3 regions of the Marinobacterium sp. MBR-111 genome follow, and region 1 is predicted to be linked to each of the others. Evidence: predicted binding sites of a transcription regulator. Region 1 holds the regulator's gene; each other region holds the start of a gene.

The links. Region 1 encodes sigma-54, which starts transcription at its own class of promoters, with help from an activator protein. Its sites were predicted from a motif close to TGGCACNNNNNTTGCTNT; they were not measured.
Region 2: flgB (flagellar basal body rod protein FlgB) is a predicted target of sigma-54. The motif match lies at 2,924-2,941, and genes of this name have one in related genera.
Region 3: ABIE61_RS07915 (circularly permuted type 2 ATP-grasp protein) is a predicted target of sigma-54. The motif match lies at 4,482-4,499, and genes of this name have one in related genera.

Annotation. Positions count from the first base shown of each region.
Region 1 covers NZ_JBEPQA010000013.1:37,257-44,656, forward strand. Annotated here, with positions in the region: gene rapZ (RNase adapter RapZ) at 1-12, opposite strand, end outside; gene ABIE61_RS10630 (PTS sugar transporter subunit IIA) at 14-475, opposite strand; gene hpf (ribosome hibernation promoting factor) at 497-787, opposite strand; gene ABIE61_RS10640 (RNA polymerase factor sigma-54) at 839-2,344, opposite strand; gene lptB (LPS export ABC transporter ATP-binding protein) at 2,396-3,121, opposite strand; gene lptA (lipopolysaccharide transport periplasmic protein LptA) at 3,121-3,633, opposite strand; gene lptC (LPS export ABC transporter periplasmic protein LptC) at 3,623-4,186, opposite strand; gene ABIE61_RS10660 (KdsC family phosphatase) at 4,187-4,726, opposite strand; gene ABIE61_RS10665 (KpsF/GutQ family sugar-phosphate isomerase) at 4,726-5,697, opposite strand; gene ABIE61_RS10670 (ATP-binding cassette domain-containing protein) at 5,901-6,713, shown strand; gene mlaE (lipid asymmetry maintenance ABC transporter permease subunit MlaE) at 6,716-7,400, shown strand, end outside.
Region 2 covers NZ_JBEPQA010000021.1:65,277-72,676, forward strand. Annotated here, with positions in the region: gene ABIE61_RS14125 (flagellar hook-basal body complex protein) at 1-1,332, opposite strand, end outside; gene ABIE61_RS14130 (flagellar hook capping FlgD N-terminal domain-containing protein) at 1,347-2,030, opposite strand; gene flgC (flagellar basal body rod protein FlgC) at 2,052-2,486, opposite strand; gene flgB (flagellar basal body rod protein FlgB) at 2,489-2,887, opposite strand; gene ABIE61_RS14145 (CheR family methyltransferase) at 3,082-3,921, opposite strand; gene ABIE61_RS14150 (chemotaxis protein CheV) at 3,938-4,876, opposite strand; gene flgA (flagellar basal body P-ring formation chaperone FlgA) at 4,942-5,646, shown strand; gene flgM (flagellar biosynthesis anti-sigma factor FlgM) at 5,773-6,093, shown strand; gene ABIE61_RS14165 (flagella synthesis protein FlgN) at 6,100-6,597, shown strand; tRNA gene ABIE61_RS14170 (tRNA-Arg) at 6,639-6,715, shown strand; gene ABIE61_RS14175 (helicase C-terminal domain-containing protein) at 7,038-7,400, shown strand, end outside.
Region 3 covers NZ_JBEPQA010000008.1:59,678-67,077, reverse strand. Annotated here, with positions in the region: gene ABIE61_RS07940 (anthranilate synthase component I family protein) at 1-934, shown strand, start outside; gene ABIE61_RS07935 (anthranilate synthase component II) at 931-1,593, shown strand; gene ABIE61_RS07930 (ABC transporter ATP-binding protein) at 1,766-2,701, shown strand; gene ABIE61_RS07925 (ABC transporter permease) at 2,698-3,459, shown strand; gene ABIE61_RS07920 (aldo/keto reductase) at 3,577-4,410, shown strand; gene ABIE61_RS07915 (circularly permuted type 2 ATP-grasp protein) at 4,652-6,106, shown strand; gene ABIE61_RS07910 (alpha-E domain-containing protein) at 6,110-7,036, shown strand; gene ABIE61_RS07905 (transglutaminase family protein) at 7,058-7,400, shown strand, end outside.

The sequences.
Region 1 (7,400 bases):
GACCAGTCGCATGTCAGGCGCCTCTGCAGAGAGTTTGGACGCGATCCAGCAGGCTTGAGGAATCTTCGCAGCTGCGCAGTGATTCACGGGTGCTGGAGTCGTTGAACAGCTCTGCCAACCCTGCCAGTGTCTGCAGGTGCTCTTCAGCGCCGTCTTCGGGAACCAGCAGGAAGCAGATCAGGTCGACTGGACGGTTGTCGATGGCATCGAAGTCAATCGGGCTGGACAGCGTCATCAGTAATCCGATGGCTGTTGTAACACCTGGAATTCTGCAATGAGGAATGGCAACGCCTTCACCGATACCGGTGCTGCCAAGGCGTTCTCGGTTGATCAGGCCGCTGAAGATATCTTCAGCGGCCATGCCGTCCAGCTGCTCGGCGATAGTCTGGCTGGCGAGCTCAAGCGCTCGCTTTTTGCTGACCACATCGACGTGGCAGAGTGTACGGGATGAGGTCAGCAGTTCTGATAGTTGCATGTCGTGACGTGCTGCTACCGGTTATTTGTGGGATTTGAGTTTTTCTTTGTGCTTGATGATCTGGCGGTCAAGCTTGTCCACCATGCCATCAATTGCAGCATACATGTCATCATGCTCATGCGCTGCGAATACTTCACCGCCGGCCAGGTGGATATCGGCTTCGGCCTTCTGGCGCAGCTTCTCGACACTGAGGGTGACCTGTACATTGGTGATGTTATCGAAGTGGCGTTCCAGTCGGTCGAACTTGGTACGTACATATTCGTTCAGGGCGTCAGTCAGTTCGACGTGATGGCCAGTGATGTTGATCTGCATAGGTTTTCTCCTCGTCATAAAGCACGTTCTTCCGGCGTGCCTGTAGTCTCATTAAACCAGACGCTTGCGCTCATTAGAAGGCGGAATGTTCATCGCTTCACGATATTTTGCCACTGTGCGTCTGGCTACGTTAAATCCTTGCTCTTTCAGCAGGTCGGCTATCTTGTTATCACTGAGTGGTTTTGCGGTATTCTCCGCGCTGATCAGCTTCTTGATCAAGGCACGAATGGCGGTAGAGGAGGCAGCGCCTCCGTCTGACGTGCTCACATGGCTGGAGAAAAAATACTTCAGCTCGAAGATGCCTCGGGGCGTATGCATGTATTTCTGGGTAGTGACACGGGAAATGGTTGATTCGTGCATCTCTACGGCTTCAGCGATGTCATGCAGAACCATCGGCTTCATACCCTCTTCACCTTCCTCGAAAAAATCGATCTGGCGGGCCACGATCTCGGTGGCGACCTTGAGCAGGGTTTCGTTGCGACTCAGCAGGCTCTTCAGAAACCAGCGCGCTTCCTGTAGATGGTTTTTCAGATAGGTGTTGTCAGCGCTGTTGTCGGCCCGTCTTATAAGATCAGCATAGTCGGTATTGATACGCAGCTTGGGGGATGCCTCTGAGTTGAGGCTTACATTCCACTGCCCCCGCACCTTGCGCACCACGACGTCGGGTATAACGTACTCTGACTGTTCACTGCTGATGCTGGTGCCCGGTTTTGGATTAAGCGACTGGATCAGACTGATGATCTGTTGCAGGGCCTCTTCCTTCAGGCGCATGCGGCGCATCAAGGTACGATAGTCATGATTGCCGAGCAGACCCAGGTGATCGCGTACCAGGCGTAATGCCTCTTTCAGCATCGGAGTGTTTTCAGGCAGCTGGCGCAGCTGTATCTGCAGACATTCGCTCAGGTCTCGTGCGCAGACACCGGGCGGGTCAAACTGTTGCAGGCGGTGCAGTACCGTTTCAATCTCTTCAGGCTCGGCATCTGCAAACAGCTGGGGTTCGCTCCGGGTGAAGTGTTCCAGAACTTCATCTACGTCCGTGCGTAGATAGCCATCCGGATCGACAGCATCGATAAGGGCCATGGCGACCATACGGTCAGGGTCACTCATGGGGGTCAGGTTGAGCTGCCACAGCAGGTGATCCTGAAGGCTGTCTTCGGCCGAATCGTTATCACCGGGTTCCCAGTCATCATCACGGGCAGGACCGGGTGTACTCTGGTGCTGGAAGGTATCATCCCAGTTGCTGTCGGTGGACAGCTCACGAGGGATTTCATCATTCCAGCGCTCTTCCAGTGCGTTTTCGTCCCAGCTGTCCTCGTCAGCGGTGTCGTTAGAGAGGCTGTCGGCAGAGGCGTCGTGACGATCATCACGGGCTTCAGTCTGGGTCTCTTCGGCGCTGTCCAGTTCCTCCTCGACTTCCAGCAGTGGGTTGCTCTCCAGGGCTTCCTGGATCTCCTGCTGCAGGTCCAGCGTTGACAGTTGCAGCAGACGTATTGCTTGTTGCAACTGGGGTGTCATCGTCAGATGCTGGCCGATCTTGAGTTGTAACGATTGCTTCATATCAGAGCTGCCAGGTGGACGGAGTGGATGTACATGATTGACGACTCAGGATCAAAGGGAAAACTGCTCGCCCAGATAGGCACGGCGAACCTGTTCGTTAGCCAGGATCTCGGCCGGTGTGCCCTGTGCGAGTATCCCCCCTTCACTTACGATATATGCTCGTTCGCAGATGTCGAGTGTCTCGCGCACGTTATGATCGGTGATCAGAATGCCAATGCCGCGAGACTGTAGGTGGCGAATGGTTTGTTTGATATCGCTGACCGAGATTGGATCAACGCCGGCAAAGGGTTCGTCCAGCAGGATAAAGTCAGGCTCGGTTGCCAAGGCCCGTGCGATTTCAACACGTCGACGCTCTCCGCCAGACAGGGCCATACCCAGACTATTGCGCAGGTGAGTAATGTGGAACTCTTCCAGCAGCTGCTCCAGCAATGCCTTACGATCCGAGGTGTTCAGCTCCTTGCGAGTTTCCAGAATGGCCATCAGGTTGTCATGTACGCTCAGCTTCCGAAACACCGAAGCTTCCTGAGGCAGATAGCCGATACCGCGGCGAGCGCGCTCATGCATGGGCAGGCGGGTAACGTCGTCCTGGTGCAGTCGGATTTGTCCCCGGTCGGCGTGGATAAGCCCCACGATCATATAAAAGCAGGTGGTCTTGCCGGCACCGTTGGGTCCCAGCAGACCAACGATCTGGCCCGTTTCCATCTGCAGGGATACATCCTGTACCACCTGGCGCCCCTTGTAGCTTTTGGCAAGGTGCAAGGCTTCCAGTGTCGCCATCAGTTGGTCCCCGTCGGCTTGGGCTGAATCACCATTTTGACCCGTTCGCCGCCCTCGCGGTCGCTGCCGAAAGCGTTCACCACCGCACGCGCCATATTGTAAACGATCCGCTCTCCGGTGAAGGTATCCTTGGACTGATCGACGCGTGCATTTTCGGTGATGGTAACCTCTTGTTGCTTGACCCGGTACTCCATCCTTTCACCGTAGGCCTTGGTCAGGGGCTGATCGGCAGATGGCTGCTGCTGAAATCTGGCCGGCTTGCCGGTGGAGATAATGCGGTCAATGCTGCCGTCAGCTGCACGGTGCAGTTCAACGCGCTCACCACGAATTTCCATGCTGCCCTGAATTATTTCCACATCGCCTGTGTATACGGTGATACCGGTACGCTCATTCATGCTGGCGCGGTCAGCCGAGACGTTGATTGGCTGATTGCGATCCTCGGGCAGTGCCTGCACGCTGGCGGACAGGCTCAGCAGCAGGGTGGTCAGCAACACAGGGCGGTTAATTCGCATGGTATGTACCTTTTACCTCGGACAGCAGCTCAACCCGCTGTTCGTCAAAAAAGACCTCCATGCCTTGGCTTTCCATATGGTCCAGGCCGCGTATTACCCTGACTGGCAGGTCTGTGTGGGCATAGTCGCGTGGAGGGTAGAGTGTCAGTCGCTCGGTCAGCATCTCGCTGGCACTGCCTGAAGGCGGATTATCATGAAGCTGTACATCCCCTGCAAGTACTATGCGTTCCTGTGAGTCGGGCATACGGCCTTCCTGTGCCAAAATACGGAACTCACCACTCTGCTCGCGGGGTATTAGGGTGGTTGGGTTGTCCAGCAGCATCTCACCTGGCTCAGGGTAGTGGCGCATCAGAGGAGAACTCAGTGCCTGTGCCATTTCGCCGCTTTGGTTCCAGCGCGTGATCCGGGCCTCGCGGACGAAAAAGTCGATCCGAGCGGCACCCTTGTCCAGTAAAGGCTCGTCGTTCAGCCGGGTAGAGGCAAACCCCCACCAGAGCAGGGGCACCAGCAGCAGGATCAAGGCGATGGAGAGTCTCAGTCGACTTTGCAGCATTCAGCGGTACTCGTCGTAGATGGCGCTGAGTTTACCCTGTGCGGCCAGAATCAACTCGCAAAACTCCCGTGCGGCTCCCTTGCCTCCAGCGGCACTGCTGCACCAATCCGCCTCTTTGCGCACCAGTGGGTGACCGTTGGGTACACAGGCGCCAAAGGCGCAGGCGCGAATGGCGGCAAGGTCGGGCAGGTCGTCTCCGATATAGGCGGTATCGGCGGCGCTGTGTCGACTGGTTTGCCACAGTTCATCCAGTGCGACCAGTTTGTCTTCTCGTCCCTGGCGCAGATAGGTGATGCCCAACGCTTCAGCTCGCTGCTCCACCTGGGGCGAACGGCGCCCCGTGATGATGGCCGTCTCGATGCCACAGCGATGCAGCAGCTTGATACCGAGGCCGTCGAGGGTGTGAAAGCTTTTGACTTCGCGGCCATCAGCCAGAAAGTTGAGGCGGCCATCTGTCAGAATGCCGTCGACATCGAACACTGCCAGGCGGATATTACTCAGTGCCTCACGCAATGAGGTGGGAAAATTGTCCAGATGCATCAGATGACTCCCGCTTTCAGCATGTCATGCATGTTGAGGGCGCCGACCGGCCGATCATGCTCGTCAACTACCAACAATGCGTTGATTTTGCGCTGCTGCATCAGGCTGAGGGCTTCGGCGGCCAGAATGCCGGGAGATACACGTGTGCATTCGGTTGTCATCACGTCAGCAATGGGTGTGCTGGCGAGGTTGATCTCCTGATCCAGTGTGCGGCGCAAGTCACCGTCAGTAAAGACACCCAGCAATTTACCCTGTGGATCGGTCACGGCCGTCATGCCCAAGCGTTTACGTGTGACTTCCAGCAGTGCTTCACGCACCGAGGTGCTGGCCTGGACCTGAGGAATGTCCTCACCGGTGTGCATGATGTCGTCGACTTTCAGCAATAACCGTCGGCCAAGACTGCCACCTGGGTGTGAGAAGGCAAAGTCTTCGCTGCTGAAGCCGCGGGCTTCGAGCAGCGCAATGGCCAATGCATCACCCAATACCAGCTGTGCCGTTGTACTGGAAGTTGGAGCAAGCCCCAGTGGACAGGCTTCACGATCGACGGGGATGTGCAGATTGACATCCGCGCTGTGCGCGAGGGTGGAATCGGCATTCGCCGTAATGCTGATCATGGGGGCTCCCATTCGTTTGATCAGCGGCAGAATGGTAATGAGTTCAGCGGTTTCGCCTGAGTTGGACAGGGCCAGCACGACATCGTTGCCGGTAAACATGCCGAGATCACCGTGACTGGCTTCGCCAGGGTGAACGAAAAACGACGGAGTGCCGGTACTGGCGAGGGTGGCGGCTATCTTGTTGCCGATGTGCCCAGACTTGCCCATACCTGTCACAATGACACGACCCTTGCAATTGAACATCAGATTACAGGCCTGGCTGAAATGCTCGTCAAGGTGGTTCAGCAACTCCTGTACCGCCTCCAGTTCCAGGCGGATGGTCTGCTGGCCGGATCGGAGGTAGTCGCTTTGAGTCATGGTCGGTATCACCTGATCAGTTGTGTCTGCCAAAAACGGCATTCTACCCCAGAGTGGCCGGGGCGCCTAACGCATGTCTGACAAGCCTGAGGAAGACGTTCAAGTTTAACCGTCGCTGTGGTATATTGCCCACCTTTGTGTATGGATTGCGGGCCCGTCACAGAGGCCTGAATCTGAACGGAAGCTGGAGCCATGCTGACGCTATGAAGCCTGAAAGCGATGCCATTATTGATATCCGCGGATTGAGTTTCTCCCGTGGCGATCGGCCAATTTTTGATGGCGTGGATATCAAAATACCACGCGGCAAAGTGACGGCTATCATGGGGCCGTCCGGTACCGGCAAAACAACTTTGCTCAAGTTGATCGGTGGCCAGCTGCGCCCTGATCGTGGCGATATTCTGCTGGATGATCTTAATATTCCGACTCTGGGCCGGCGTGAACTGTTCGAGGTGCGCGAACGCATGGGGATGCTGTTCCAGAGCGGAGCGCTTTTTACCGACATGGATGTGTTTGAAAACGTGGCTTTTCCGCTGCGAGTGCATACCGATCTTCCCGAAGAAATGATCCGAGATATCGTGCTTATGAAACTGCAGGCGGTAGGGCTGCGGGGAGCACGTGAACTGATGCCAAGTGAGTTGTCAGGTGGTATGGCGCGTCGCGTTGCCCTGGCGCGCGCCATCTCACTGGATCCGGATATCGTAATGTATGACGAACCTTTTACCGGGCAGGATCCTATTGCGATGGGTGTGTTGGTAAACCTGATTCGCAGGCTTAATCAGGCGCTGGGGCATACCAGTATCATTGTGTCGCACGATATCAAGGAGACCCTCGGGATCGCGGACTATATATACATCCTTTCGGATGCCAAGGTTATTGCCAGCGGCACCCCGAAGGAACTGGCCGATGTGGATTCCGACAAAGTGCGCCAGTTCATGCAGGGGCTGCCCGATGGACCCGTGCCGTTCCATTACAAGGCGCCGGACTATATGCAGGACCTGCTGGGAGAAACACGGTAATGATGCTGAATATGTTGCAGCGGCTGGGCCATCGGTCCCTGTCGAGACTTGCGGCGCTTGGGCGGGCGAGCCAAGTTTTGTTCCAGTCCCTGGTGGCCAGGCCGCAGCCGTTGGTGATGTTGCCACTGGTGCTCAAGCAGATCTGGTTTGTCGGGGTGCTGTCACTGGTGATTATCGTCGTATCCGGCGGCTTTATCGGCATGGTGCTGGGGCTGCAGGGCTATACCATCCTGGTCGATTACGGATCAGAACAGGCGGTTGGCCAGATGGTTGCGCTGAGCCTGGTACGCGAACTGGCACCGGTAGTGGCGGCTCTGCTGTTTGCCGGTCGGGCAGGTTCGGCACTGACAGCGGAAATCGGTCTGATGAAGGCCACCGAACAGCTTGCCAGTCTTGAGATGATCGGGGTTGACCCGTTGCGCCGTATTGTCGCACCACGCCTGTGGGCCGGGTTCATCTGCATGCCATTGCTGGCCATGATCTTTGCCGTTGTGGGCATCTGGGGCGGCTCTCTGGTCGCCGTAGATTGGTTGGGCATTTATGAAGGCTCTTTCTGGGCCAACATGCAGCAGTCGGTCAGTTTTTACGATGATGTTGTCAACGGCGTTATCAAGGCCGTTTGTTTTGGTCTGGTGGTGACCTGGATAGCGGTATTCCAGGGATACGACTGTATCCCTACCTCGGAAG
Region 2 (7,400 bases), on a different contig from region 1:
AGAGTTGTATGAAACAGATTCAAGACCAGGATTCGCATCGATTATTTCTTGCTCAAAACTGGTAATGGTTGCAATAGCACCCTCATACGTCAACTCACTTTTAAGAGTGATGTCTACGCTACCAAAGCTGATAACAAATGTTTCACCCAACTGGTTACCATCAACGCCCGCTGTAAACTTTGTAGGATCCAGCTGGAACGATTGAATCTCATTAGAATCTCTAAATGATTCAGATGCAGGTAGAGTATTATCCACCTCTTTACCGGCCACTTCCACGACAAAATCACCATATTCGGTATATTCTGCATGTGTTTCAAACGAAACCTGACCTGTCGTACCATTCAACACCAGCGTATCCAGATCGATTCGGGGATCACCGCCATTCGCAAAGGTTTCTTTCAGTTTACTCTTGGACTCATCCGTCAGCTGGTAATATACATTGTTGCTGTCATCCAGAATCGGGGCTGTTACATCCCAATATAGTTTTTCTCGATCATTCGCATCTTGCAGAGAGGTAACTGTTGCAGCGCCGCCAGTACCGTTCATTGCCAACTCAAAACCTGACAGCTTTACAGCACTGCCACCCGTACCGAATACTGCGTCTGTCGCTACAGCAGGAGGAACCGCAACGGTATCAACTGTTGCTGCCGTGAACGAACCCGCTCCATCGTCGAGTGCAAACCGATAGGATTCTCGAATAGCCTGCTGTTCTGCAAAGTAAAATCGAATGCTTTGCTCATTCCCCAAGCTATCAAATGTACCAACTGTGGTCGACCATGTATAGGAGTTAGGATTTACCTTATTGAAGACTTTTTCATTAGTTGAGGCGTCATCATTTTCATCAATATTGAAAGACAACTCAATTTTTTCAGTCGCTTTAGGTGGACTTTGCTTTTGCGACACTGAAAGATCTTGCAGCGGTAAAATATTGCCTTGCGCATCAAGACCAAACCCTTGAAGTTTTTTATTGTTTTTACTGACAATAAAGCCTTCTTTATCCAGCTCAAATGCGCCAGCACGTGTATAAGATATGTTACCGCTATTATCTTTCAGCTGAAAAAAGCCCGATCCGTTTATGGCAAGATCAAGGTTACTATTTGTAAACTCAATAGTACCCCCACTGAAGTCCTGGGCTATATCACTCACAGTAACACCAGACCCCGGCGTATTACTCGACCCAGCACCCACAACTGCTGTTGCATATATATCACCAAACTCAGTTCGGGAGCCTTTAAACCCGACGGTGCTCGCATTAGCAATGTTATTACCGGCTACATCCAGCATTGTGGTGGATGCCTTCAGGCCAGTGACGGCCGTATTAAAACCTGCCATTTTTGTTACCTCACTTAACCGAGCTGCTTCACTTCATTCATATCGATGGCACCAATGGCGGTATTGACTTTCATACCAATCCCATTTTGCCCCAAAGTGACGCTGTTGATATTGAACCCCATATAGGTCGCTACTTCTTCGTATTCACCATCGGCGCTGCTGGCTGCTTCAGCTACAATACGATAGTTTCCAGCCGGTACATTCTCGCCTGCCTGCCAAACAAAGTTATGATCCCCAGGGGGCTGCGCGCCCATACTGACACGGTCGACGCGCTTACCACTGCCATCATAAATAGAGATGCGTATGTCGCTGGAGCTGACATCAGTGCTCACGAGACCATCAACCAGCCCCCCCTGCTGGGGCAGCTGAGCAATGTCTGTATTCACAAACGCACGCTGACCCACCATGGATGAGGCCTGCAGCGCCGCCTGACTGCTGATCAGTGTACTGCTCATGGTTTCCATGGTTTTGGAAAGGTTTTGAATACTTTCCACATTGCTCAGGGTAGATATCTGCTGCATAAAGTCACTGGTATCGGCAGGACTTGTTGGATCCTGGTTTTGCAACTGTGCAATCAACAGCTTCATGAACATTTGACGGTCTTCAGAAACAGAGTCAGTCGCCGTGGATTGAGACTGGTTCTTCTGATTGATCTGATCGTAGATGTTGTTACTGCCGACGCCGTTTACATTGCTCATGGCGCTATCCTCTTACTGACCTTATTGCCCCAGCGTCAATGTACGCTGCAGCATCTGTTTGGCCGTATTCATAATATCGGCGTTGATCTGGAAGGAGCGTGAGGCCGAAATCATGTCGGCCATCTCTTCCACCACGTTTACATTCGGGTACCAGATATAGCCGTTTTCATCGGCCATCGGGTGATTCGGTTCATATGCCATGCGCAGAGGCGAGTCGCTTTCAATGATCTCTTTTACGTCTACGCCCTGACCTGGCACCAACGTTTGCAGGTGATCGGGCAGGTGTTCGATCTGCGTTTCTTTCAGCGCGAATACCGGCTTGCGGGCGCGGTAGGTTTCCGCTTCGCTGGAACTGATGCTCTCCGCATTGGCCATGTTACTGGCGGTGGTGTTAAGCCGCACTGTTTGCGCTGTCATGGCGGAGCCCGCGATGTTGAAAACGTTACTCAACGACATGTTTATTCACCCTTGATTGCACGTGTCAGCCCCTGGAACTTGCTGTTCAGAAACTGAAAGGACGCTTGATAACGGAGCGCATTGTCTGTGTAGCGAGCCATCTCTTCCTGGGTCTCTACCGTATTGCCATCTACTGACGGCTGGTTCGGAATACGGAACATCAGGTCAGCCGCGGCATCCGGTGACAAAAACTCGGATTGATGACCGGATGCCGTTTTCTTCAACGACAGATTGGCGCCAGCGGTTTCACCTTCGAGCACGGCACTAAAATCCAGATCACGGGCCTTGTAGTTGGGCGTATCCGCATTGGCAATATTGTTGGCCAGCACCTCAGCCCGTCGCGCTCTGAGTATCAGGGCGTTTTCATGAATCCCCAGTGCTGAGTCAAAGTTGATCGCCATTGCCGCTTATCCGTTACAGGTTGCTATATCTGTAATTAAGCAAGCAACGTGCCAGTAGCGAAAAAAACCCGTGATGGGTGGCTTTGGGAAAGTTCGGACAGTTTCAGGGAGGCAATATACAGCGGCAAGCGGCAAGGCTGTACCGCTACAAATAGTGCCGAGCGGCAAAGGGCGGCAAGACTGCCGCTCAGTTTTCAGATTGCCTGGTAGATAATACCGGGGCGGCAGTGGATCATTTTATACAAGTCAGACAGGCCTGAGAGAGACTCGGAAGCACCCAGCAGCAGATACCCCCCCGGGCGCAGCTGCTTGTGCATTTTGCGCAGGATTTCGAGTTTTACATCTGACGAGAAGTAGATCAGCACATTGCGGCAAAAAATCAGATCAAACTGCCCCAGTGAACTGTAAGGCCCAAGCAGGTTGAGGCTTTGAAAGCGCACCCGGCTCTTGATGTGGGGTTTGATACCCCAGCTGCCGGTGGGTGATGACTCAAAGTAGCGGTGCAGCCGCTCCTGAGACAGACCACGCCCCAACGCCAGCATTTCATATTCACCCCGTCGTGCCTGATCCAGCACCGTGGTGGAAATATCAGTCGCCAGTATTTCTTCGCCGGACGAAAAAGCCCCGGCATGACTCTGTTTGAACTCGTCAATCACCATACTGATGGAGTACGGCTCTTGCCCGGTGGAGCAGGCCGCAGACCAGATTCGCAGCTTCTGAAAGCGACTTTTCTCATGCAGCTCAGGCAGAAGCTTATTACGCAATATTTCGTAGGGATGAATATCACGAAACCAGAGGGTTTCGTTGGTGGTCATGGCGTCAATTACCTGCTCTTTCAGGCTGTTGCCACCCGCTCTGCCAAGACGTGCCACCAGCTCACTGAGGCTTGAACACCCTTGCTGCTGCATGATCTTGCCCAAGCGGCTTTGGACCAGGTACTGCTTGTGTTCAGCCAGCAGAATGCCGCAGCTTTTTTCAAGAAAGCTGCTGAACTCACGGAATTCCGCTGGTGTAATACTAAAGCTGCTGCTCACCCGGAGACGCTCCCCGTCAGCCTTGTTCGACCTGACGGATACGGTTGACTACCACTCCGGCCAGATCGTTCGGGTTGAATTTGGCCAGGAAACCGTCGGCCCCTACCTTTTTCACCATCGATACATTGAAACCGCCACTCAGTGAAGTGTGTAGCACCACATGCAGTTTAGACATGCGCTGGTCTTCACGGATCATGGAGGTCAGGGTGTAGCCGTCCATTTCAGGCATTTCGATATCAGAAATCACCATCAGGAAAAAGCTTTCAACATCCACCCCTTTTTCGACCAACCCTTTCAACAGATCAAGCGCCTGACGCCCATTGTTGGCAATCGAAACCTTCACGCCAAGGTCTTCCAGGCTGCGCTGCATCTGATTGCGCGCCACGGCCGAATCATCGACGATCAGAACGTGGCGCTGGCGCGCGCGGGCGCGATCATCCTGAGTCGCTACTTCATCGCTGACATCAGTGGACATCGGGTACAGGTCCGCGAGGATCTGTTCTACATCCAGAATCTCAACCAGCTTGCCTTCGTACTCGAAAACAGCCGTCAGGTAGTTCTCGTTACCGATCTCTTTCGGCGGGGCCATGATCTGGTCCCACTGAGTATTCAGGATACGGTCAACCTTGCGCACCATGAAGGCAAGCGTACGGCGGTTATACTCGGCCACAATCAGGAAGGTTTTGGGCAGATCCTCTTCCGGGATCGGCCTGCGACCAATCGCTTCAGACAGATCAAGTACCGGGATGGTTTCGCCGCGGATATGCGCCATCCCCTTGATTGCACTGGTCTGGCGCGGCACTTCAGTCAGATCCGGACACTGCAGCACTTCTCGTACCTTGAATACGTTAATGCCGTAGCGCTGATTGGTTTCCAGCCCGAAAAGCAACAGTTCAAGACGGTTCTGACCGACCATCTGCGTGCGCAGGTTTACAGTATCCAGGATCCCTGACATGATTTAACCAACCCCGAGGTCGCTAACAATGAGTTTCGCCCGGCTTCGAAAGCCAGGACACCCGCGTGAATAATATCAATTTAACACCAGTTGCCACTGTTTTTGCCATAGTCTGCATCCTGATGCTGCCTTTTTCGGCCTATGCAGATGATACCGCAGCACGGATCAACTTGCAGGTGACTGAAGCCATTAAACAACACTTGTTGTCTAAAGTACCAGACAGCCGGGTCGAGGTCAGCCTGAACCCGGTAAATCAGCACCTGCAACTCGCACCCTGTGAAGCTCCCGTTCATGTAACACTGCCCTTCCACAGTGGTGAGCGCATCACCGCAAAAGCCAGTTGCAGCACACCACGCTGGAGCCTTTTTGTCACCGGCCGAGTTAAGCAGTATAAAGCGATTGTGGTCGCTGCAACGCCAATCGTCAAAGGCAGCCGTATAAGCGCCGGGAAATTGCAGCTGCGGGAGCGCGATATTGCCAGTTTGTCAGGTGATTATTTTTACCGTCAGCAGGATGTCGTCGGAAGTCAGGCCCGCATCAGTATCAGCGCCGACACTCCGATCACCCCCCGCATGCTGACTCAGGCAAACGCCGTCAGCCGAGGCGATCCGGTGATAATCGAGGCATCCCGAGGCGGCGCTGTCATCCGTACCGAAGGGACTGCACGCGAAGACGGACGTATTGGCGACATAATCGATGTCATCAACAATCGCTCAGAGCGACAAATCCGTGCACGTGTAGAAGGCGGCGGTTTGGTTCGCGTTCCATGATCTCCGGTTAGCAGCCACTGGCCTGTTCCGCTATACTGCCGATTAATTCACTAATGTAAAAAACCTTAAAGTTTTACTCAGGGCGACCGATACCCTTGCATAGAACTGATTGCGAGGTAATTTAAAATGGCTATCGATTTTCCCGGCCTGTCTCCCGCCCAGTCGGCAGGCAACCGAGGTAAAGTCAGTGAGCAGCAGACCCAGGCCACCGGCAACAACACCGGAAACAAGCCTGCAGACAATACACCTGCTCGGAGCGACGACACTGTACGTATCAGTGATACAGCGCAAGCGCTGCAGCGCTCTGTGGGCGAAAACAGCGGAAACGCAGATGTGGACAGCGACCGTGTCGCTCAGATCAAGGCAGCCATCGAAGATGGCTCCTACAAGATCGATAATGAGCGTATCGCCGACCGTATGCTGCAGCTTGACAGTTTACTCGGCTGATAACTGATGACTGACCAGCCCGTCAAGGATATCAGTATCCAGTTTGGCGCCCTGATCGACCAAGGCACTGCACTATTGTCACAGCTGCAGACACTGCTCGACACAGAACTAACTGCGCTTGAGACACGCGATCTTGAACATCTCAAACAAAGCAACCAACAGAAACAGGAATGCCTGCTGGGACTTGATCGCAACATTCGTGAGCGCAATGATCTGCTGACAAAGCTTCAGGTTGAAACCAACCGCGATGCTGTCATTGTCTTCATCCGTACCCTGCCCGCGCCCGCCAGCGAATTGCTGGAGCAGGCGTGGCAGCGCCTGGAACAGTCACTGGAACAGGTACGCGTGCTAAATCAGCGCAACGAGCAGACGTTGGTACGCAGTAAACAAAATACTGACCAACTGCTGGCATTACTGCAGGGGCATGCCCAAGGCAACTCCATTTATGACCAGAAAGGTGACAAGGGTCGCTACGAAGGTCAACGCAGGCTGGGTAAAGCCTAGAAAATTTGGACTGCTGGCGGTAGAATCCACAGCCTTGAAATGCCTCAGTAGCTCAGTTGTATAGAGCAGCCCCCTCCTAAGGGGCAGGTCGCAGGTTAGAGTCCTGCCTGGGGCACCAATTAAATCAATCAGTTACGTAATTTAAACCGCTCTAGATTGATCAAAAAACCACCAAAAAGCAAAAGTGCACCAAGGTGCGCACCAAGGTTTGGTCCTTGCTTAGCAATGCAGACCTTTTTCTCTTCATGCTCCGTTATCGGTCGATAACACAGCTTTATTCAGAATATTTTGTAAGTGCGTGCCACTTCTGAGCATTCATCTCTTGACAGCTTTAGCAACAACTTCAGTCCAGTCTTATCTTTGATCCTCCTCTACAATCTCCAGCGGCACTTAGCTAACATGACTACTTAAGGATCACTAGCATAGAAGGGAGAGATACGGTGCTGGACTTTGGTAAGCTAAATACAGGACTAAGTACAAATCAGACGGACCCACGAAAAATTTTCACAACGTTGAAGCGTGACGCCCGCTTCAAGCGCCCGTTAGATGAGCAGGCGGATGTCCTAGATGAATGGTACTCACGCAGAACAGCCAAAGATTTGACCATTAAAATGAACACTGGAGGAGGCAAAACAGTAGTAGGACTTCTCTGCCTTCAAAGCTCACTCAATGAGAATATCAAACCCGCCGTATACATTACTCCTGACAATTTCCTGGTCGAACAAGTTTGTAAGGAAGCGAAAGCGTTAGGAGTCTGCACAACTGTTAACGAGAAAGATCCTGACTTCATAGCTGGCCGCTCC
Region 3 (7,400 bases), on a different contig from region 1:
CGAGGTGATCTATTTCCACTATGATGACAGCCGCATGGCGATGATCGAGCAGATTCTGGCCGAACCTGCAGTGGAAAACGGCCCGCTGACGGTAACGCCCATGGGCGAAACCATGACCCAGGCCGAGCATGCCGCTGCGGTGATGAAGGTGAAGCAGGACATCATCGACGGCAAGATTTTCCAGTGCGAGGTGGGGTTCAAGAAGCGCTTCCGTCTGGAAGGCGACAGCATCAACCTGTACGAACAGTTGCGCGAGGTGAACCCCTCGCCGCAGATGTACTACGTCAAATTCGGCGAGCAGAAGCTGATCGGCGCCAGCCCCGAACTGCTGTTCCGTCTGCGTCAGGGCGAGATGGAAACCTTCCCGCTGGCCGGTACCACCAAGCGTGGTGCCAACGCGGTGGAAGACACCCAATACGCCCGTGCTCTGCTGAACGATCCGAAAGAGATCGCCGAGCACAACATGATCGTGGACCTGCACCGCAACGACATAGGCCGCGTGGCCCGCTTCGGCACGGTAAAGGTGCGCAGCCTGATGGATATCAAGCGGTTCAGCCACGTACAGCACATTTCCAGCGAAATAGTCGGCATTATCGCTGAAGATCACGACATGTTCTCGGCACTGGCCAGCAACTTTCCTGCCGGAACTCTGACCGGTGCGCCCAAGATCGAGGCGATGAAGATCATCGATGATCTGGAATCGGACGGTCGTGGTCCCTACGGCGGTGCCGTAGGTCACTTCTCGTTCAACGGTGACTGTACCTTCGCCATCCCTATCCGCACCGTATTCGCCAACGGCGAGAACGCCTACGTGCAGACCTGCGGCGGCAACGTCTATGACTCCAACCCGGAGGACGAATACGAAGAGATCCGGCGCAAGTTCGCCGGCACCAAGAAGGTTCTGGATCAGTTCACCGCGGAGGCCAAGGCATGAAGGTCTATATCATCGACAACTACGACTCCTTCACCTACAACCTCTACCAGTATATCGGCGAGATTCTGAGCACCGAGCAGCATCAGGGGCGTCTCGACAGTTTCGAGATTGTGGTCAAGCGCAACGATGAAGTAACCCTGACCGATTTACGTGCCGCCGCGCCGGACCGCATCATCATCTCCCCAGGGCCGGGCTCGCCGGAAGACCCGGCCTACTTTGGCGTCTGTGCCGAGATAATCCGCGAGCTGGGGCCGCAAATCCCGTTGCTCGGCGTGTGCCTCGGCATGCAGGGCATCGTGCATGTGTTCGGCGGCAAGGTGGTCAAGGCGCCGCTGCCGATGCACGGCAAGATCAGCCCGATCCGTCACACCGCCGAAGGCGTGTTCGCCAATACCCCGGATCAGCTGGAAATCATGCGCTATCACTCCCTGATGGCCGAGGCGGAAAGCCTGCCGGAGTGTCTGGATGTGACCGCCGTGGTGGGCGACCTGCCTGTGGACAGTTTCACCGACCATGCCCGCATCCATCAGGGCGGCGACTTCGAGATCATGGGGGTTCGCCACCGCGAGTACCCGATACACGGCATCCAGTTCCACCCCGAATCCTTCGCCACCGAAGGCGGCAAGGAACTGATCGCCAACTTCCTGTTTCAGGCCTGAGCCTGCCCCCGCCACTCCGTCTGGGTCTTGTGACTCGACGGGGTGGCCCAACCCCCCGGTTGCTGCGTAAGCAGGCACACCCGTCCGGTTTACATCCGTTTTGAACAGTACGGCTGAGCGTCCTTCCGCGCTACACTCAGGTTGTTACGCATGCCGAGAACAAGGAGTATTCGTGCAACCAATCATTCAAATCCAGGGCATCGGCAAGACCTATGCTTCGGGATTCACTGCACTCAAGTCGGTCGATCTTGAGATCCACCGCGGCGAGATTTTCGCCCTGCTCGGGCCCAATGGCGCTGGCAAAACCACTTTGATCAGCATTATCTGTGGCCTGGTCAACGCCAGTTCCGGCAGGGTATTGGCCGATGGCGTGGATATTGTCGAAGACTACCGTCGGGCACGCAGCCTGATCGGGCTGGTGCCCCAGGAACTGACCACCGATGCCTTTGAAACCGTCTGGGATACCGTCAGTTTCAGTCGCGGCCTGTTCGGCAAACCCGCCGACCCCGCCTACATCGAAAAGATCCTGCGCCAGCTGTCGCTGTGGGACAAGCGCCGGTCGATGATGCGGGCGCTGTCCGGCGGCATGAAGCGCCGAGTGATGATCGCCAAGGCGCTGTCCCACGAGCCGAGCATTCTGTTCCTCGACGAACCCAGTGCAGGCGTTGATGTGGAGCTGCGCCGCGACATGTGGGAGATCGTGCGCGGACTGCGCGACAACGGCGTGACCGTGATCCTGACCACCCACTACATCGAGGAAGCCGAGGAGATGGCCGACCGCATCGGCGTCATCAACCGTGGTGAACTGATGTTGGTCGAGGAAAAGGAGACGCTGATGCAGCAGCTGGGGCAGAAACAGCTGCACCTGTATCTGCAGACGCCTTTGGCGGCGCTGCCCGAGGGGTTGCATGCTTTCAACCTGACTCTGAGCGAAGACGGCAGCCAACTGACCTATACCTTCGATGCCCATCATGAAACCAGCGGCATCGCCGAGCTGCTGCGCAACCTCAGTGCCGAGGGTATCGATCTCAAGGATCTGCAGTCGCAGCAGAGTTCACTGGAAGAGATCTTCGTCAGCCTCGTCCACCGACCGGAGCAAGCCCAATGAATTTCAACGGCATACGCGCCATCTACAAGTTTGAGATGAACCGCACCCGACGCACGCTGATGCAGAGCGTCATCTCCCCGGTGCTGTCCACCTCACTGTATTTCATCGTCTTTGGCACGGCCATCGGCTCGCGCATGGGCGAGATCGACGGCGTCAGCTACGGCGCTTTCATCATCCCTGGCCTGCTGATGCTGTCACTGCTGAGCGAGAGCATCTCCAACGCTTCCTTCGGCATCTTCTTCCCCAAGTTCTCCGGTACAATCTACGAGGTGCTGTCGGCACCGGTATCACCGCTTGAAATCATCACCGGCTATGTCGGTGCCGCGGCGACCAAATCGCTGATCATCGGCACCCTGATTCTGCTCACGGCGCGATTGTTCGTCGACTACAGCATCGCCCATCCTTTCTGGATGCTCGCCTTCCTGCTGCTGACCGCCCTGACTTTCAGCCTGTTCGGCTTCATCATCGGCATCTGGGCCAACGACTTTCAGCAGCTGCAGGTGATCCCACTGATGGTGATCACACCGCTGACGTTCCTCGGTGGCGCCTTTTACTCAATCAACATGCTGCCCGAACCCTGGCAAACACTGACCCTGTTCAATCCTGTGGTCTACCTGATCAACGGTTTCCGCTGGGCCTTTTACGGCGTCGCCGACGTGCATATGGGCATGAGTCTGGGTATGACGCTGATGTTCCTGCTGATCTGCCTGACAGCGGTCTGGTGGATCTTCCGCACTGGTTATCGTATCAAGCCGTGACAGGCTGAATTTATTGAGCGGTGGATTGCGCGGTTTCAGTACACGGCTAGTGCCGCCAACCACCGGCGTAGTAACATCAAACCTCAATTCACCCTGAACAACATTGGAGCGTTGCAGATGAGCATAACCCTGGCCCCGACCCTGACACTGGCCAACGGTGTCGAGATGCCCCAGCTGGGCCTCGGCACTTGGCCGATGAACGATGCCGAAGCCGCCGAAACGGTTACCACCGCACTGGAGCTGGGCTACCGCCTGATCGACACTGCCGAGAACTACCAGAACGAGCGTGGTGTAGGTCAGGGCATTCGCAACGCTTCTGTGCCGCGTGATCAGGTGTTCGTAACCACCAAGTTCAACCGCGAGTGGCACGGCTTTGAGGGCGCCAAAGACGCCTGCGAAGCGAGTCTGAAACGGCTGGAGCTGGACTATATCGACCTGCTGCTGATCCATTGGCCCAACCCGGATCAGGACCGTTTCGTAGAAGCTTATCTGGGACTGGTAAACCTGCTGGACCGTGGACTGGTGCGTGCCATCGGCACCTCCAACTTCAAGCCGGCTCACCTGCAACGACTGCTGGATCTGGGTCTGAAACCACACCTGAACCAGATCCAGCTTGACCCCTATCATCGTCGTGATGACCTGATTGCGCTGCACCAGCGCCACGGTATCGTCACTGAGTCCTGGCGCCCGCTGGGCTGTGGCAATGCCATGTTGGCAGACCCCGTCATTCTTGCCATCGCGGAGCAACACCAGCGGACACCCGCCCAGATCGTGCTGCGCTGGGCAGTTCAGCAGGGCTTTGCTACCACAACCAAGTCATCCAATCCGCAGCGCATGGCCGACAATCTGAACATTTTTGACTTCAGCCTGACGACCGAAGAGATGTCCAGCTTGAACAGCCTCGGTCACGATGATCCGGATATGCTCGACGCAGACCATTTCGGTCACTGACCCTCTGCAGACCGCCTTTGCCTGCCGCAGGCGGTCCCTTTCCTGCAACCTTCGTCACACACTGTCGCTTTTGGCCTGTTAATTGCTGTATGCCTCATAGGCAACGGCTAACAGATCGCCAGCTGCACTTTTACAGGGCACGGCTGACGCTCCATGCCGAAAGAGCACCAAAGGTGCACATACCGCGCACGCATCAGCACCATCAGAGTGCGTCGCTTCTGCATGATAGGCAGGTCAGGCTATGACGATGGATTGGAAATCGTATGACCCGAACGGGTACTTTGATGAACTGGTAGGCCGAAATGGCAGCATTCGCCCCCCTGCACGGCAACTGATCCACTACCTTGAGTCCCTTCCTCCTGAAGAGATCGAATCGCGCCGCCAGATGGCAGAGGCCACCATTCAGGAGATGGGTGTCAGCTTCACGGTCTATACCGAGGAAGGCAACATCGACCGTGCCTGGCCGTTCGACATCGTGCCCCGCACCATTTCGGCCAAACAGTGGCGTACCACCGCCGCCGGGCTGGAACAACGCCTCAAGGCACTGAATCTCTTCATCAATGATCTCTACCATGAACAGCAGGTCCTGAAGGACGGCATCATCCCAGCCGAGATCATCACCGAATCGCGCAACTTCCGCCCCGAGTGCATCGGTATCACACCACCACTTGGTGTGTGGGCGCATATCTGCGGTACCGATCTGGTGCGTGACGGTGACGGCGAGTTCTACGTGCTGGAAGACAACCTGCGCGTGCCATCCGGCGTGTCTTACATGCTGGAGAATCGCGCCATCACCAAACGCGTCCTGCCCGAATTGTTCGAAAAGGACGATATCCTGCCCATCGACGGTTACTGTGCCAGCCTGTTCGACATGTTGGCGTCCCTGTCGCCCCGGGATGTCCGCAAGCCCGTCATCGTGGTGTTGACCCCCGGCATCTTCAACTCGGCCTACTTCGAGCACGCATTCCTTGCCCAGCAAATGGGAATCGAGCTGGTAGAAGGGTCAGACCTGATGGTCGGTGACGATGATTGTGTCTATATGAAAACGATCAGCGGCCCTGAGCAGGTAGATGTCATCTATCGCCGTATCGATGATCTGTTTCTGGACCCGTCCGTGTTCAACAAGGACTCCGTACTGGGCGTTCCCGGTTTGATGCGCGCCTGGCAGAAAGGCAAGGTCGCCCTGGCCAATGCGCCCGGTGCCGGCGTGGCCGATGACAAGGTTGTGTACGCCTACGTGCCCGAGATCATCCGCTATTACCTCAACGAAGAACCCATCATCAAGAATGTTGAAACCTTCCTGTGTGACGACCCAGAGCATCGTGCCTACGTGCTGGAGAATCTGGACAAGCTGGTAGTCAAGCCCGCCAATGAGTCCGGTGGCTACGGCATGCTGGTGGGGCCTCACTCCACCAAGAAGGAACAGGCCCAGTTCGCCAAACTGATTCAGGACAACCCACGCAACTACATCGCACAGCCCACTCTGGCGCTTTCAACCGCCCCCACGCTGGTCGATAACGGCAGTCTGGAACCGCGTCATCTGGATCTGCGCCCTTTCATCCTGCAGGGACGCGACACCTACGTCACCACCGGAGGACTGACCCGCGTCGCCATGAAGAAGGGCTCACTAGTGGTGAACTCCTCTCAGGGCGGGGGAAGCAAGGATACCTGGATTGTCGATGGGGGGGAGGAATAAGCCATGCTGTCAAAAGTTGCCGAACGTCTTTACTGGGCCGCCCGCTATCTGGAGCGTGTTGAAAACACGGCCCGCCTGGTCAGTGTCTATGACAAGCTGCTGTTCGATTTGCCACGAGAGGTCGATATCAGCTGGTATTCCTTGGTCGAGCTCAACAGTGCCAGTGATCTCTTCAGTGAGCGCTACCGCATTCGTGACGAGCACAACGTGGTCAAGTTCATTCTGGCCGACGATACCAACCCCAGCTCAATGCTGTCGGCGCTGCGTATGTTGCGTGAGAACATCCGCACCAGCCGCGATGTACTGCCGGTGGAAAGCTGGGAACAGATCAACGAGCTCTACCTGTATGCCCAGAACAACATCCGTCTGGGCATCAATCGCAGCAAACGCTACGAATTTCTCGACCAAGTCGTCAGTCGCTGTCAGATGCTGTTCGGCATGCTGTCCGGCACCATGAGCCACGACGCACCTTGGCAGTTCGTCAAGCTGGGGCGTGATCTGGAGCGATCCGATATGACCACGCGCATTCTGGATGCCGGTGCCGCGGCCCTGATCGCGGCCAACGGCGATGCCAGCGTCAACCTGCGTCAGGTGGTCTGGGGTAACGTACTGCGCTCCGCCAGCGCCTATATGAGCTACCGCCGCAGCGTTCGCATGTCGGTCACCGGCCCGGATGTGGCCTGTTACCTGCTGGAAGATGCGCACTTTCCGCGTAGTGTCGAGGCCTGTCTGACCCAACTGGAGATTTCCGCCGGCAAACTGCCGCAGGGGCATCACGTGGTGGAATTGATTCGTGAGATCAATCCCAGCGTCTATCCGATCACAACCGAGGCAGATCTGGGCCCGGCGTTTCGCAGCTTTCTTAACGATCTGCAGATACAGCTCTGCCAGCTCAGCAACCGGATTTCCCAGACCTGGTTTCCTGCCTGAGTCTGCACAGAGGCCCTTATCGTGACCATACGCATAGCGATCAACCACGTTACCGAATACCGCTTTGATCGTCCGGTGAGCCTGTCACCGCATCAACTGAGGCTGCGCCCGGCCCCGCACAGCCGTACCCATATTCACGGCTATACGCTGCGCATCGAGCCGGAAACGCACTTCATCAACTGGCAACAGGACCCGTTCGGAAACCATATCGCTCGCCTGGTCTTCCCGGAGAAAACGACGTCACTGAAGGTTGAGGTCGAGGTGATTGCGGACATGACCGTGATCAACCCATTCGATTTCTTTGTTGAAGAGTATGCCGAACACTATCCGTTCAGTTACGACAAGGCACTAGAAAAAGAGCTTC